Regions from separate parts of the Exiguobacterium sp. s50 genome, predicted to be linked through region 4. Evidence: riboswitches for the same ligand, from Rfam matches in the RefSeq annotation. Region 4 holds a riboswitch; each other region holds the start of a gene.
What was found. Region 4 has a riboswitch for thiamine pyrophosphate ahead of thiT (energy-coupled thiamine transporter ThiT). Riboswitches for the same ligand answer to the same signal wherever they lie in the genome.
Positions count from the first base shown of each region.

Region 1: linked by a shared signal. The riboswitch ahead of thiW (energy coupling factor transporter S component ThiW) and the one ahead of thiT (energy-coupled thiamine transporter ThiT) in region 4 are both predicted to bind thiamine pyrophosphate.
Region 2: linked by a shared signal. The riboswitch ahead of tenA (thiaminase II) and the one ahead of thiT (energy-coupled thiamine transporter ThiT) in region 4 are both predicted to bind thiamine pyrophosphate.
Region 3: linked by a shared signal. The riboswitch ahead of KNP68_RS00140 (YkoF family thiamine/hydroxymethylpyrimidine-binding protein) and the one ahead of thiT (energy-coupled thiamine transporter ThiT) in region 4 are both predicted to bind thiamine pyrophosphate.

Region 1 covers NZ_JACSLP010000002.1:24,898-28,680, reverse strand. The annotation lists gene KNP68_RS02465 (hypothetical protein) at 1-316, shown strand, start outside; gene KNP68_RS02460 (hypothetical protein) at 409-1,155, shown strand; gene KNP68_RS02455 (aminoglycoside phosphotransferase family protein) at 1,157-2,125, opposite strand; gene KNP68_RS02450 (hypothetical protein) at 2,168-2,488, shown strand; TPP riboswitch at 2,513-2,611, shown strand; gene thiW (energy coupling factor transporter S component ThiW) at 2,676-3,164, shown strand; gene KNP68_RS02440 (hypothetical protein) at 3,228-3,494, shown strand; gene KNP68_RS02435 (GNAT family N-acetyltransferase) at 3,489-3,783, opposite strand, start outside.
Region 2 covers NZ_JACSLP010000002.1:68,410-72,192, forward strand. The annotation lists gene pelF (GT4 family glycosyltransferase PelF) at 1-352, shown strand, start outside; gene pelG (exopolysaccharide Pel transporter PelG) at 333-1,781, shown strand; TPP riboswitch at 1,843-1,947, shown strand; gene tenA (thiaminase II) at 2,029-2,703, shown strand; gene thiM (hydroxyethylthiazole kinase) at 2,700-3,488, shown strand; gene thiD (bifunctional hydroxymethylpyrimidine kinase/phosphomethylpyrimidine kinase) at 3,488-3,783, shown strand, end outside.
Region 3 covers NZ_JACSLP010000001.1:21,432-25,214, reverse strand. The annotation lists gene KNP68_RS00155 (SMP-30/gluconolactonase/LRE family protein) at 1-194, shown strand, start outside; gene KNP68_RS00150 (hypothetical protein) at 207-470, shown strand; gene KNP68_RS00145 (GTP-binding protein) at 573-1,766, shown strand; TPP riboswitch at 1,828-1,928, shown strand; gene KNP68_RS00140 (YkoF family thiamine/hydroxymethylpyrimidine-binding protein) at 2,010-2,603, shown strand; gene KNP68_RS00135 (ECF transporter S component) at 2,596-3,171, shown strand; gene KNP68_RS00130 (ABC transporter ATP-binding protein) at 3,164-3,783, shown strand, end outside.
Region 4 covers NZ_JACSLP010000006.1:54,955-58,737, forward strand. The annotation lists gene pknB (Stk1 family PASTA domain-containing Ser/Thr kinase) at 1-700, shown strand, start outside; gene rsgA (ribosome small subunit-dependent GTPase A) at 745-1,629, shown strand; gene rpe (ribulose-phosphate 3-epimerase) at 1,631-2,287, shown strand; TPP riboswitch at 2,307-2,407, shown strand; gene thiT (energy-coupled thiamine transporter ThiT) at 2,484-3,056, shown strand; gene KNP68_RS09795 (thiamine diphosphokinase) at 3,056-3,643, shown strand; gene rpmB (50S ribosomal protein L28) at 3,702-3,783, opposite strand, start outside.

The DNA of each region.
Region 1 (3,783 bases), on a different contig from region 4:
TTCTAGTAGACAGAATGCCTTGGCGCCACTGTCTCTCAACGCGGACACATCGATTGAGGCACGGACGTTCCCGATGCTCACGAATATCGAACTGAGGGATTGGCTGATCACGTTCAACGCGTCGCTCGCCCCTGAGTTAAAACTTCGGACGAATGAGACGGTCGTCGACTGGTTCGAGCGCATCGAGCTGACAGATATCGATGCCTCGCTCTATCATCTGATTCGCTATGGTCCCGCATCCGATCATGACATCCCGTTCGAGCAGCAACAACGCTTTCACGAGGCACTCGACCGCTACTTGAAGCGGCAACCCTGAGCGAGAAAGTACCCGGGTTCTCAATGACTGGCAAACATGCTACGCTCATTGATAACAGGAAAAAAATGTAACTTTCTTAGGAGGTTTGATTGATGAAACGCCTAGGCCTACTCGGATTCAGTGTGTTTTTATTGACCGGGTGCACCGATTCCGTTGAGCAACCCATCGTCCCAGCCGATACAAATGAGCCGTCGTCCGAAGACATCACCGCTTGGACGCGAGAAGATTTTAAGGACGTCTTCGACCAATACGAAAAAGTAGCGCCGCTCTTGACGGCACTCGAGAACGATGGTCTCAAACCGTTCCGCGAGACGTTCGAGCACGTCGTCATCGCCGGCGACGGCATCCAGCATACATACGCCGATATTCATCCGTTCAAACTCGATGACGGCACGTACGCCACCGTCTATGAGAGCGAGAACGGGGACATCGCTAACGGTCCCGAGTCGGTCGCCCCGCTGTTTTGGCAAGAAGCATCGTTCCTTCAATTCGTCGAAGAGATTGAAAAACGGAAATATGGGACGAGTGCCCCACCGACGGACGTCGTTTTGACCGAAGACGAGTTTCAGGCGCTCTATAACCGTCACGCTTATACGTCCGCACTCATCGTCGAGCTCGACGAATGGGGCGTGCAAGTCGCGCGTGACCCGCTCGAGAACGTCATCATCGCTGGGAACGGGGTCAAGGAAGTGAAGGCCGATTTGATCGTCTTTGAGGTCGAGGGTGGCTATGCCATCGTCTATGACCGGGACGGTGAGATCTTCAAAGGGCCGGAGTCGATTGCTCCGCTGTTTTGGAGCGAGACGGATTATGAAAACCTACTCGAGAAACATGAATGACTTATGGGACACGTCGTTTCAAGTCCCGGTACTCGAGTAGCAAATTGAGCCATTGCGCCGGCTTATCGCTCGACTCAGCTACATCGTACCGGTACCTCGTCACATACACATGCCACGACAAGGCACGATAGACGCAACCGAGCTCTTCGGCGATCAATAGATGACGCCAAAGTACGTCCTTGGGTGCGACGCCGCTCCACGCTTCCAAGTAAACCGTACGCATCGTTTGAATCTGTTCATACCAGGCGACCTCGTCTTCTTCCGGCAATAAGTCGTACAGCGCGTTCCAAAACACGCGCACGCTGAAAAACGGATGCGTGACGGTCGCGTCGCCCCAGTCGAGGATACACAAATCATTCGTCCGTTCCCGCCAGAAGATGTTGCCGCCGTGTAAATCACCGTGCTCGAGACTCATCGGCATCCCAATCGCCAGCTCATCGCACATCGCGATCAATTCATCTTGAAGCGCGAGCATAGCCTCGGCTTTGTATTGCTCGAGCCCGGCGCAGAGCTCAGGTAAATACGTGCGAATTTCGCCCTTCAACTTGGCCGGTCGACGGTCCGGGATGCCGTAAGACAAGCAGGTCTCGATCTGGTCGACCTCCTGTCGCTGCAGCTGTGCGTATTGACGCAACGCCGCTTCGTATCGACTCACGTCCGGTCGTTCACGTAGCGCCTCTCCGCCGATGTCTCGCATGAGCAACCAGTTCCGGGCTGAATCGATGGCGATGACGTCAGGCACGAAATCAGGATGCCGCTCGGCCAGAAACGCCGACAATCCGGCCTCGCCGCGGCTGATATCGGTCACCGCTTTGGCGTAGTAACGTTCCTCATCGAGCGCGCCAACAAGCAAGTACGTCAAATCGGTATCTTTGATCACGTGCCACCTCGCATTCGGCACGTTTGCCTCAATCCATCGTTCGAACCGTTCACGAAACGATCGGTCACGCCATGGGATTGCCTGTCTCATCCTGTTCACCCTTTCTTTCATCATCTCCTAGGAGGAAACGATATGGACGTTGTATATTACTCATACCCGGTCGATGCCATCTTGTATATGTACTTAGGGGCGACGGCCGTCGTCAGTCTCATCATCGGGCTGCTCGTTTGGCGTCTGTTCAAGCGCCGAGCTGTCGGCTTTTGGACAACGCTCGTTCTCAGCTTTGTCGGGCTGTCGCTCTCGCTCGTCTGGTTTCAAAACGCGTCCGTCGCCGTGTTCATGGGGACACTCCCGTGGTTGATTAATCTCGTCTTTTCCCTTTTGCTGTACGGCCTATTCGTCGGCATCGCCTATGTCACGTTCCGACCGCGAAAGCTCGACCGCGTCAAATGACGGTATGCTATACTCATGTTAATAAACGACCACTAGGGGAGCCTTCGGGCTGAGACGGCATGCGCCGGACCCTTCGAACCTGATCTGGCTCATACCAGCGTAGGGAAGTGGTGTGGGATTCGTCTGTTTTTCCACGCCACTTTTCCACTTGGAGAAGTGGCGTTTTCATTTTGAAAGGAGACTATCTATGCGTATTCAACAACTCACTTGGATGGCGATGCTCGTCGCCATCGCCGTCATCGGTTCCCTGTTCATCTCGATTCCGACCGGTGTCGCCCGTGCCTATCCGATTCAACATATGGTGAACGTCATCGCCGCCGTCACCGTCGGACCGATCGGGGCCGTTCTCGTCGCGTTCGTGACCGGACTCGTCCGTGTCATGACCGGTACTGGGTCGCTCCTCGCGTTCCCTGGTGGCATGATTGGCGCACTGCTCGCAGGTATCTTTTATATGAGGACGAACCGCGTAGCCTTCGCCGCATTTGGTGAAGTCATCGGGACCGGCCTCATCGCTTCGCTCGTCGCCGTCCCGTATGCCAAGTTATTGATGGGGACCGAGTTCGGGGCGCTGTTCTTCTTTCCAGCCTTCCTTGCCTCGAGCGTGACTGGGTCCGTGCTCGGCTGGATTGTCTTGGCTCGGGTCAAACAATTGCGACCGCTCACGGCGAAGCGATAAGTACTTCCCTCCCACTGATAGTAAATGGTAAAATCAGGATATCAGATATTAGGAGGTCATTTTTTGAATCGATTGACGCTATTACTGGTTGCCACCGCTTGCTTGTTCATGTCCGGTCTCTTGTACACGCTTGAACGCATCGCCACGTTCACCCGCTGGAATGCTCAAATTGCGACGGGCACGTTCTCCAGCGAGCCGATGTTCGTCGATGTGCTGCTCCAAAACGTGTTCATCTCGATTTTCGGAGTGGCTGCGATCGTTCTCTTTTTCAAAGCGGGCAGTGCTGTTCAAGGCTCAACGACGACGAAAACAGGGACGGCCGACTTATGACGGCTGTCCCTGTTTGACGTGATACACCCAAATCTCTTCCCCGTTCGCCTCATCAATCAGGCCACTGTCGACAAATCCCCCCTTCGCATAGAACCGTTTCGCCGGTTCGTTCATCGGATGCAGACTGAGGATGAGGTCATCGACATCGAAGCGTTCTTTCATCCACTGAATCGTAAGTTGTAAACATGTTGAACCGATGCCTTTCCCTTGCTCTGTCACATCGATCATAAATCGATCGAGCCAGATGTAACGCTCCACCTTGTTCTCGGCCCCAATCATCATGAAGCCG
Region 2 (3,783 bases), on a different contig from region 4:
CTTTGATTTACTGCTCCTGACGAGCATCTCGGAAGGGCAGCCGCTCGCGATTCTCGAAGGCATGGCCGCCGGGATTCCGTGGGTCGCCACCGATGTCGGCGCCTGTTCCGAGCTTTTATACGGACGAGCGGATGACCCGTTTGGTCCGGCCGGTTTCATCGTGCCACCGGTTCATCCGGAAGCGGTCGCCGACAAAGTCGAATGGATGATGGATTACCCGCAGGAACGAATGCGGTTCGGCAAGAACGGACGGGAGCGGGTCCGCCAATATTATCGTCTCCAACAAGTCGTGGACCGCTATAAGGCTATCTATGAAGCGAGGAGGGAACAGTATGGCGGGCATCGGGTTTAAGTTACAGAAGTTGTTCCAAGAAGACTACTATTCGTCCCGGCTGAAGGCGTACACGTTCTCCGGCCTCGTCACATCCGGACCGTGGTTGATTGTCATCTTGGTCGTCGGTACGATTCAATGGTTGGCGTTCCAAATGCCGACGTTGTCGCTCGCCGAACGGACGCTCTTCATGATCTCGGTCTCGTACGCGTTCATCTTCTCGCAAATCTTGTTCAGTTTTCAACAGCTCGTCGTCACCCGATACGTGGCGGACTTGTTTTATGAGAAGAAGGCACATGAGATTTTCCCGGTGTTCACCGGGATGCTCAAAGTGACGATTCTCGCGGCAGGCTTGCTGTATAGTATCTTTTGGCTATTGTCGCCGCTCGATTTTCTGTACAAACTGACGTTGTTCGTTTTATTCATGACGATTAACGTCATCTGGGTCATGTTCTTGTTTTTAAGTGCCGCCAAGTATTATCAAGCCGTGGCCTATAGCTTCCTGCTCGGCGGACTCATCTCGGTCGGGAGCGTCTATGCGATTAGCCGTCTCATGGTCGACCCGTCGAGTCTTGAGCTGTTGCTCGGTTTCACGGTCGGGATGATTGTGACGTTGTTCGGGTTGTTCTTCGCGATGCTCCGGACGTTCCCGCTCCGTTACGCGGTGAAAGAGTTCTCGTACTTCAAGTACTTCGACCGCTATCCAGACTTGTTCGCCATCGGCGTGTTGTACGTGCTCGGGATTTGGGTCACGAATTTCATCATCTGGTTCGGTGAAGGACGTGTGATCATCGCGGACTCGTTCTTGTTCAACCCGTATTATGACACGGCCATCTTTTGGTCGTACTTGACGATTATCCCGACGCAGCTGTTGTTCGTCGTCGCTGTCGAGACCCGGTTTTATGAGCGCTACCGTACGTTTTATGGATTGATCAACTACGGCGGGGCACTCCATCAAATCGAGAAGGCGAAACAGACGATGACGTCCGTATTGAAAAATGAGTTGATTCGACTTGCGCGGAGCCAAGGCGTGGTGACGCTGTTCGCCATCCTGATGGCGGGCGTGTTCGTCAGTTGGATTGGTGTCCCGGATGAGATCGGTCAAATCTTTCGGATGACGACGCTCGCGGCGTTCGCGAATGCGATGATTCTCATCTTGACGTTGTTGTTGCTCTATTTCGAGGACCGGCGCGGGGCGTTGTTCGTCAACATCTCGTTCTTCACGTTGAACGCGTTGTTCACGTTACTGCTCTTGCCGCGCGGCATCGATTGGTACGGTGTCGGCTTTGCCGTCAGCACAACGATCACGTTCTTCTTGGCCGGCCTGCGTTTGATTTATTATATGGGCAAAGTCGATTATTACGTGTTCGCCGCGTCGAACCGTCGCAAGCTCGGCACCGAGCGGTTCTCGCAAATGGGGACGTTGTTGAACCGGCGCTTTTCGCGATAAAGGGTTTTCAGTACAGGGAAAGACTGATATGATGTGGTCGTAGACGACCGAATTTCATAATGTTTACCACTAGGGGAGTCGCGTGACGCGGCTGAGATGGACGAGGTCCAGACCCTTTGAACCTGATCTAGTTCACGCTAGCGTAGGGAAGTGGGCGAACCGATTGTTTTCGTACACTTTGTGTAAATCCGACGCCGCTTCCGTTATGGGAGGCGGCGTCTTTTTTGATCACAAAGGAGGAGAAAACATGACATTCACCGCACATCTACGACAAGAGGCCGAGACCTTGTTTCAAGCCAGCTTTGACCATCCGTTCGTCCGCGAGCTCGGAACGGGTGAACTCGACGAGGCGAAGTTTCGGCATTACGTCATGCAAGACTCGTATTATTTGAATCAGTTCTCGAAAGTACAGGCGAAAGGCGCGACCCTCGCCCCGAACATGGAAGTGGCGAGCCGCTTTTTGACGCACGCGCTCCATACCATCGAAGCAGAGCATGCGCTGCATCGTGAGTTTTTCACGTTGCTCGACGTGACGGACGCAGAGTGGGCGACGTTCGAGCCGGCTCCGACGGCTTACGCCTATGCGCTCCATATGCAACATGCCGGTCCAACGCTCGGTGATGTGCTCGCAGCAATTTTGCCGTGCTATTGGGTTTATTACGAGATTGGCGAACGCATGAAAGACGCGACACCCGATCATCCGATTTATGCGACGTGGATTGCGACGTACGGGTCGGAATGGTTCCGCGACCTCGTCGAGGAACAGATTGAACGACTCGACGTGCTCGCCGGACAAGCGACAGCGGAAGAACGCTTTCGGTATCAACAGTTGTTCTTGAAGAGTTGTTATTATGAACATGCGTTTTGGGAGATGGCGTGGACGCTCGAGTCGTGGGATTTACCGGCGGGGGTGACACGATGAAGCGCGACTTATGGGACAAAGTCAGAGCCGAACGGCCACTCATCCACAACATCACGAATATCGTCGTCGCCAACTTTTCAGCGAACGGGTTGCTCGCCATCGGGGCGGCCCCGGTCATGGCGTCCGCGGTCGAAGAAGTGGCCGAGATGGCGTCTTTAAGCGATGCGCTCGTGCTCAATATCGGTACACTCGATGCAATGACGGAACGTACGATGATTCGAGCCGGACAGGCGGCGAATCAAGCAGGTCGTCCAGTCGTCTTCGATCCGGTTGGTGTCGGGGCGACCTCATTTCGGCGCGACGTCGCCGAGGCGATTCTGCAATCTGTCCGTGCGACGGTCATCCGTGGGAATGCCGGAGAAATCGCGACATTGATTGGTCTCGACGCGGCGGCGCGCGGCGTTGATGCCGGGGAAACGCGGGATGATTTGAATCACATCGCGCGTGAAGCGGCTAAGCGCTACACCTGTGTCGTTGCCGTGACCGGAGAGACGGATGTCGTCAGTGACGGGGACGTGACGATTGAAATTAAAGGCGGCACTGGCGCGATGGCCCGGACGACAGGGACCGGTTGTTTACTGAGTGCGGTCGTCGGTGCGTTCCTTGCGGTCGAACGGGATGCGGTTACGGCCACGGCGACAGCGCTCGCCGGATATGCCCGGTGCGGCGAACTGGCTACCGCTTTGGCGGACGGACCGGGCGACTTCCCCGTTCATTTCTTGAATGAACTCGGCAAGATGACGGCCGTCGAGTTGCCGAGCGACCGTATTGAGGTGGTGTTATGATGCGGCCGCAAGTATTGACGATTGCGGGTTCGGACTCTGGCGGGGGAGCGGGAATCCAAGCTGATTTGAAGACGTTTCAAGAGCTCGGCGTGTTCGGGACGAGCGTTCTGACGGCCGTCACCGCTCAAAACACTCGTGGGGTGCATGGGGTCGAAGCAGTGTCGCCGGAACTCGTCACGCAACAACTCGATGCAATCGGTTCGGACTTTTCGATCGCAGCATGTAAGACCGGGATGTTATTTGATGCGTCGCGCATCGAGGCGGTCGCTACCGGGGTGAAACGTCATGTCTTCAA
Region 3 (3,783 bases), on a different contig from region 4:
TGCTCGAGGTGCTCGTACCGGCCCCGAACGTCACGTCGTGCTGTTTTGTCGGCGATAACTTGAACCAACTCGCCATCACGACGGCTCGTGAGGGGATGGATGAGGAGGCGCTCAAAGCTCATCCGGACGCAGGGTCGGTCTTTAAAATCGATACAGACGTGAAAGGGATGCCGCTCTATCGGTTTGGACGATAAGGAGGTAAGGAGATGGTGAAGCGATTGCTCGTTCGTGCAGGCATCGGTTTGGCACTCGCGGCAGTGGCCCGGGTCGGGATTCAAAAACTATTGGATTCGAACCAGGAAGACGACCACACGTATTTGAATCCGCGCTGGGATGAGGCCCCGAGTGTCGATGCCGATAAGGATGAGGATGAGGTCGGTCTGACGCAGCTCGATTCGATTTATCGGGCCGAGTGGCAAGCGAACACGTATCCCCGCTCCGAGGCGGAACGCAAGGCGTTGGAAGAATAGGGAAAGGAACACGTCCGGGAACGGGCGTGTTTTTTCTTGACAAGACAAAGGTGACCCGTCATTATCTAAAGAGTAATGATTACGATTTATGAGTGAAGATACATGAAACGAATTCCAATCACGGTGCTGTCCGGTTATTTAGGGAGCGGCAAGACGACATTGATGAATCATCTGTTGAACAATCGGTCCGGCAAGAAATATGCGGTCATCGTCAACGACATGAGCGAGTTGAACATCGACGAACGATTGATCGAGCAGAACGGTTTCTCGCGGACGGACGAAAAATTGGTCGAGCTATCGAACGGCTGCATCTGTTGCACGCTCCGTGAGGACCTGCTCGAAGCGGTACAGGAGATCACGAACGACCGTGAGCTCGACGGGATTATCATCGAGTCATCTGGCATCTCAGAACCGATTCCGGTCGCTCAAACGTTTACATACGCCGATGACGCCCTTGGCATCGACTTGACGAGCCGTGTCTATATCGATGCGATGGTGACGGTCGTCGATGCGTATCGGTTCTTGAAAGATTTCAACTCGGGCGAGTCGCTTCATGAACGGAAGCAGGCCATCGATGAGACGGACGTCCGCGAAGTCGTCGACCTGCTTGTCGACCAAATCGAGTTCGCGGACATCATCGTCTTGAACAAGGCGGACCGCGTGACCGAGACAGAACTCGGTGAGATGGCCGGGCTGTTGAAGGCGCTCAATCCAACCGCCAAACTGTTGACGTCAGTTTACGCGAACGTGGAGTTGACGGAGCTGTTGGACGTCAATCTTTTCGATTTCGAGCAGGCGATGCACGCCGCCGGCTGGATTCAAGAACTAGAGGCCGAGACACACACACCAGAGACGGAGGAATACGGCATCAGTTCGTTCGTCTATCGCCGCCGCCGTCCGTTTCATCCGGAGCGGCTCCACGCCTGGATCGAGGCGTTCCCGGATCAAGTCGTCCGCGCCAAAGGTTTCTTATGGATCGCCTCCCGGAACGACATCGCCTGCCTGTTCTCGCAAGCGGGGTACGCATCGACGCTCGAACACGCGGGACGTTGGCTCGCGACGCTGCCGGAGGAAGAGCGGAGTCTCATGTTCACGGCAGAACCTGAGCTCGCCGCCGACTACGTCGAGCCGTACGGGGACCGTCAGACGGAGCTCGTCTTGATCGGGCAGCGGATGGAGCGTGCGGTCATCGAGGCCGGACTCGACGCGTGTCTGTTGACGGATGAGGAGATGGCGCTCGATTGGACGACGTTGCAGGACACGCTTCCGGGGAACGGTATCGTGACTTTCACATAAACCGTTTACAAATTCGGAGCGGTCGTCTATACTTCTCGTTGCATAGATAACCGCATACATTGGACTACACTAGGGGTGCTTCGGCTGAGATGTGAGCATGGCTCCAATCCCTTATGACTCGATCCGGGTAATACCGGCGTGAGGAAGTGTGGCACTTTTTCTAATGGATTATTACATTGGACGAGTGGCCGCATTCTCATGGATGCGGCTTTTTTGTGTACATACAATAAGGGGGAATAGAACATGAACAACCAATGTGGTACGAGTCCGATCGTCGGATTCCGCTTTACGCTGAGCCCAATGACATCTGATTTTGTGAGTGTCATCAAAGGGGCATTGAAAGAGACGAACTTGCAAAACGTTTGGCGGCATACCGATGACGTCTCGACGGTCATCCGGGGACGCAGTGAGCATGTGTTCGACGTGGCCAAAGCCGTCTTGTCACATGCGTCGAAGAACGGGGAACATATGTCGATGAGCGGGACGTTCTCGGTCGGCTGCCCAGGCGACACGGCAGGAGACAACCTGCTCGACGTGACAACTGATCCTGTGAACGGTCCGGTATCGACCCAGTACGTCTCTTCCCAGTTCGCCCTCTATCCGCTCGGGGACGCGAAGTATATGGACATCATCTACGAAGAAATTGCCTTTGCGAAAGAGCGTGGCGTCTTCAATGACTCGATGCATTACGCCTCGGGCATTCACGGCGACATCGAACCGGTGTTTTCATTTTACGAGGCGACGTTCGACCGGGTCCGTGCGAAGACGAGCCACGTCGTCATGACGGTGACGTTCAGCGTGAACAGCCCGTCACACGAGGGACAACAGCATGCTTAAGTCGTGGAAGTTAAAAGAAATCGTCTTGTTGGCCATTTTATCGGTCGTGTTCGCTGTCGTCTATTTGGCGTTCGTCCATGTCGGGAATCTATGGGCTGGCTTGATTGGACCGATCGCGTACGAATGGATTTTTGGGATTTGGTTCATCGTCTCGATTATTGCGGCTTATATCATCCGCCGACCTGGCGCCGCATTCTTGTCCGAAGTGCTTGCGGCGACGATTGAGATGATGATTGGTAACGCGATTGGACCTCGTATTATTTTAGTCGGGATCATTCAAGGACTTGGTGCTGAAGCAGCGTTTGCGGTCACGAGCTACAAGCGATATGACCTTTGGGTGCTCATGCTGGCCGGATTTGGTGCAGCTGCGACTAGTTTCGCGTATACGTACGTCATGGGTGGACTCGCTGCCCTCAGTCCGACATACGTGGCGACGATGTTCGCGTTACGAGCGACGAGCGGGATGCTCATTGCCGGTCTGGGAGGTAAGATTTTAAGCGACTTGTTGCTTCGGACGGGTGCGCTCGAAGGGTATGCCATCGCGCGTCAGGGACGTGTGCATGGTTGAGGCAGAACAGCTGTCATTCCGCTATCCGGAAAAACAGAGCGAAGTATTGACGGACATCACGCTTCAATTAACTGCTGGGAGGACACTCATCACGGGGGCGAGCGGGTCGGGAAAATCGACGTTGTTCTCTTTGTTGAATCGTCTGTATCCAGAGAACTGCGATGGCATCGTGACGGGAAAACTATATTTGTTTGACCGCTCTTACGACACGTATGCAGCTGGTGAGGTGAATCGTCGTGTTGGAACGGTGTTTCAAGATCCTGACAGTCAGTTCGTCATGCAAACGGTCGAGGAGGAATTGATTTTCACACTCGAAAATTTTGCCGTGGCGAGGGACGAGATGATGGCGCGTGTGGCCAAGATTTTAGCGGAATTGCAGTTGACCGATTATCGTGACCGAGTCATTCATGACCTGTCAGGTGGTGAAAAGCAACAAATCGCTGTCGCCTGTGCTTTGATCGGGAAGCCGGAATGGCTACTACTCGATGAGCCGCTCGCGCACCTTGATCCCGAAACCTCAACCCGTTTCGTTCAGTGGCTCGACAACGTCGCACAGACGGTAAACGTTGTCGTCATCGAGCATCGACCCTTCCTATGGGGCGGATTCTTCGA
Region 4 (3,783 bases):
TGTCGTGTCGGCCGGGAAAGAGACGGTCGCGATGCCGGACGTCGAAGGATTGTCTCAGTCGGCGGCCGAGCGGACGCTCAAAGACCTCGACTTTGCGGATATCGAAATTCAATCCGAGGCGTCGGAGACGGTCGACAGCGGCGATGTCATCTCCCAGTCGATTGCTCCGGACAACGAGGTCGTCCCGTCTGAAGAGACGGTGACGCTCGTCGTCTCGACCGGTAGCAATAAAGTCGAACTCGCCAATTTAGCCGGGTATACGTTTGAGGAAGCGACGACGTACGCCGAACAGAATAGCTTGAAAATCGTCAAACGAGACGAGTATTCAACGAGCGTGCCCGCCAACCAAATCATTCGTCAGTTACCGACGGCTGGAACAGCCGTCGACCCGGGGACGGAATTGACCGTCATCGTGTCGCAAGGGGTCGAACCGACCGACGTCTCGATTGAACGGGAAGTCAACGTCGAAATCGATCCGCCTGCTGAAGGCGAAGAACCTGTGGCACTCGAGGTCGTCATTCGGACGGTAGACGCCCGTGGCGAAGTCGAAGTGTTGCGTGATAAGATAACGGAGACGACGACTTACTCGTATACGCTCGTCATTGCACCGGACGAAGTCGGAACCGCGACGATCGAAGTCGACGGGGAAGTCGTCCGGACGGATACGGTGACGTACGCACAAGCAAAAGATTCACAATGAAGAGGTGGCGCGCGCGTCGCCTCTTTTTCTAAGGAGGTCATAGGATGAAAGGTACGATTATTCGATTACAAGGCGGGTTTTATGATGTCATGACGGAAGAGAAACAAGAGATCCGTTGTCGCGCCCGCGGCAATTTCCGCAACCGGAACATCTCGCCGGTCGTCGGCGACGATGTCGATATTCAAGACCAAGGGGACGGCACAGGCTATATCTTGGCCGTCGATGAGCGGTCGAACCATCTCGTCCGCCCGCCGATCGCTAACATCGATCAAGCGTTCTTGCTGTTCTCGGTCAAGGAACCGGCGTTCTCGTTCCATCTGCTCGACCGTTTCCTCGTCTTAATCGAATCGAAGCAAGTCCATCCGATTATTGTCTTAACGAAAATGGACTTGTTGACGGAGTCGGAACTCGAAACGATTCAAGCGGCAGCGGCCTTATATCGGTCAATCGGCTATGAGGTCATCGAGACGTCGACGGAGACCGGGTCGGGGATTGAACAAATTCGTGGGTCGTTTAAAGAGAAGACGAGCGTGTTTGCCGGACAGACCGGAGTTGGCAAGAGTTCGCTCTTGAACGCGGTCGCGCCGGAACTAGAACTCGCGACCGGGAAAATCTCGAAGTCGCTCGGCCGAGGCAAGCACACGACGCGTCACGTCACGCTCATCACGCTCGCTGACGGGCTCGTCGCTGACACGCCTGGTTTCTCAAGCCTCGAGTTCCCAGAAGAACTCGAAGTCGAGGAGATGCGCTGGTGCTTCCCTGAGTTCGTCGAGCGGCATGACGACTGTAAGTTCCGAGGCTGTGCCCATTTGAACGAACCGGGTTGTGCCGTCAAAGCGGCCGTCGAGGCGGGAGAAATCGCTTCCACCCGTTATGAGAATTATGTTACGTTTATGGCAGAGTTAAACGATAGACAACGGAGGTACTGACATGATTAAAATTGCACCCTCGATTTTAGCGGCGGACTTCGCCAACCTAGAGGCAGAAGTGAAGGCGGTCCAAGAGGCCGGCGCGGATTATATCCATTTTGACGTCATGGACGGTCAATTCGTCCCGAACATCTCGATCGGTCTCCCGGTGCTCGCGAGCTTACGGAAGAAGTCGGACATGGTGTTAGACGTCCACTTGATGATCGACCAACCGGAGCGCTTCGTCGAAGACTTCATCAAGGCGGGAGCGGACATCGTCACCGTCCACGTCGAAGCGACGAACCATTTGCATCGCGTGCTTCAACAAATTAAGGCGGCCGGAGCCAAGTGTGGCGTCGTTCTCAACCCGCATACGCCGCTGTCATTGATTGAACACGTGCTCGGTGACGTCGACATGGTACTTCTCATGACGGTGAACCCTGGCTTTGGGGGTCAGAAGTTCATCGAATCGGTCGTGCCGAAAATCGCGGCGTTGAACGAGATGCGCCAAGCGCGCCGTCTCGACTTTGAAATCGAGATTGACGGAGGCGTCAACGCGGAGACTGCGAAATTATGTATCGATGCCGGTGCTGACGTGCTCGTGGCCGGCTCGGCCATCTATAACGAGCCGAGCTATAAAGACGCAATCGATAGCATTCGCAACGCATCTCGTGTATAATCGTCCATAGAACAACAAATATTGTCGCAAGGGGTGTCACATTCTGTGGCTGAGAGGCATACGCTAACCCTTTGAACCTGTTCCGTTCACACGGACGTAGGGATGTGGCGAAAATGCACGTTGCTACTCGATAGCAGCATGGCGTTTACGTCATGCTGCTTTTTGTCGTTCGCTCATATTTTAAGGAGGGAAATAGATGAAACAACGTTTAAAATTACAGGCGCTCATTGAAATCTCATTGTTCGCCGCACTCGGTTTGATTTTTGATTTGCTCATCCCGTTCCGGATGCCGCAAGGCGGGTCAATCAGCTTGGCGATGTTGCCGATTTTCGTCATGGCGTATCGTCACGGTTTGAAAGGCGGACTTGCGACCGGTGCACTTGTCGGAACGCTGCAACTGCTGTTCGGGGCCTATATCTTCACGCCGGTCCAGTTCCTGCTCGACTACACGTTCGCTTACGGTGTCGTCGGGATGGCGGGGCTGTTCGCTGGTCAAGTGAAACGAGCCGCCAAGGATGAGGCGAAAAAGACGCTCGTCGTTTATTTGGTGCTCGGCGCGCTCCTCGGTTCACTGCTTCGTTACGGGGCCCACGTCTTGTCGGGGATCGTCTTCTTCGCCGAATACGCGGAAGGTCCGGTCGTCGCCTACTCGTTCGCCTATAACATGACGTACATGCTCCCGTCCTTCCTCGTGTCGGCCGTCGTCCTCGTCCTCTTGTTCGTCTCGGCACCGCGCTTCGCGACGCTCGCGACCCGGGACGTCCGCTAATGCGGGTGTTGATTGTGGCGGCCAGCCCGGAACCAATCTCGGGACTCCCGCGTGACGTCGATTACATCATCGGCGTCGATGGGGGGTACGAGACACTGTTGAACCACGGGCTGAACCCAGATCTCGTCGTCGGCGATTTCGACTCCTTCACGGGCGAAGTGCCGATCGACGCCGTCCGTTATCCATCTGAGAAAGATGTGACCGACCTCGAGATCGCTCTCGAGGCGGCACGGGGGCATGGCGCGACGGAAATGCTCGTCTACGGTGCGCTCGGCGGCCGGCTCGATATGACGCTCAGCAATATCGGTCTGCTCGAGGCGTATCCTGAGATGCGTCTCGTCACGGCAGGGCAGACGGTACGACTCGTCGGGTCGGGACGCTATGAACTCCCGCGTCAAGACGGTCACTATTTGTCGCTCATCCCATGGAAGCAGGCGAACGTGACCATCCGCGGCGTCAAATATCCGCTCGACCGTCACGATGTCGTCAGCCATGAGGCGCTCACCATCTCGAACGAATGGGACGATGAAGCGGCGGACTTGATCGTGCACGACGGTATGGTGCTCGTGCTGTCTATCAAAAAATGAACACAAAAAAATCCCATCGGCGAATGCCGCTGGGATTTATTTCGTTCGTGTATAAAAATTATACGCGTTCAACGAGACCTGATTTAAGAGCGCGAGCTGAAACCCAAACTCGTTTAGGTTTACCGTCAACGAGAATACGA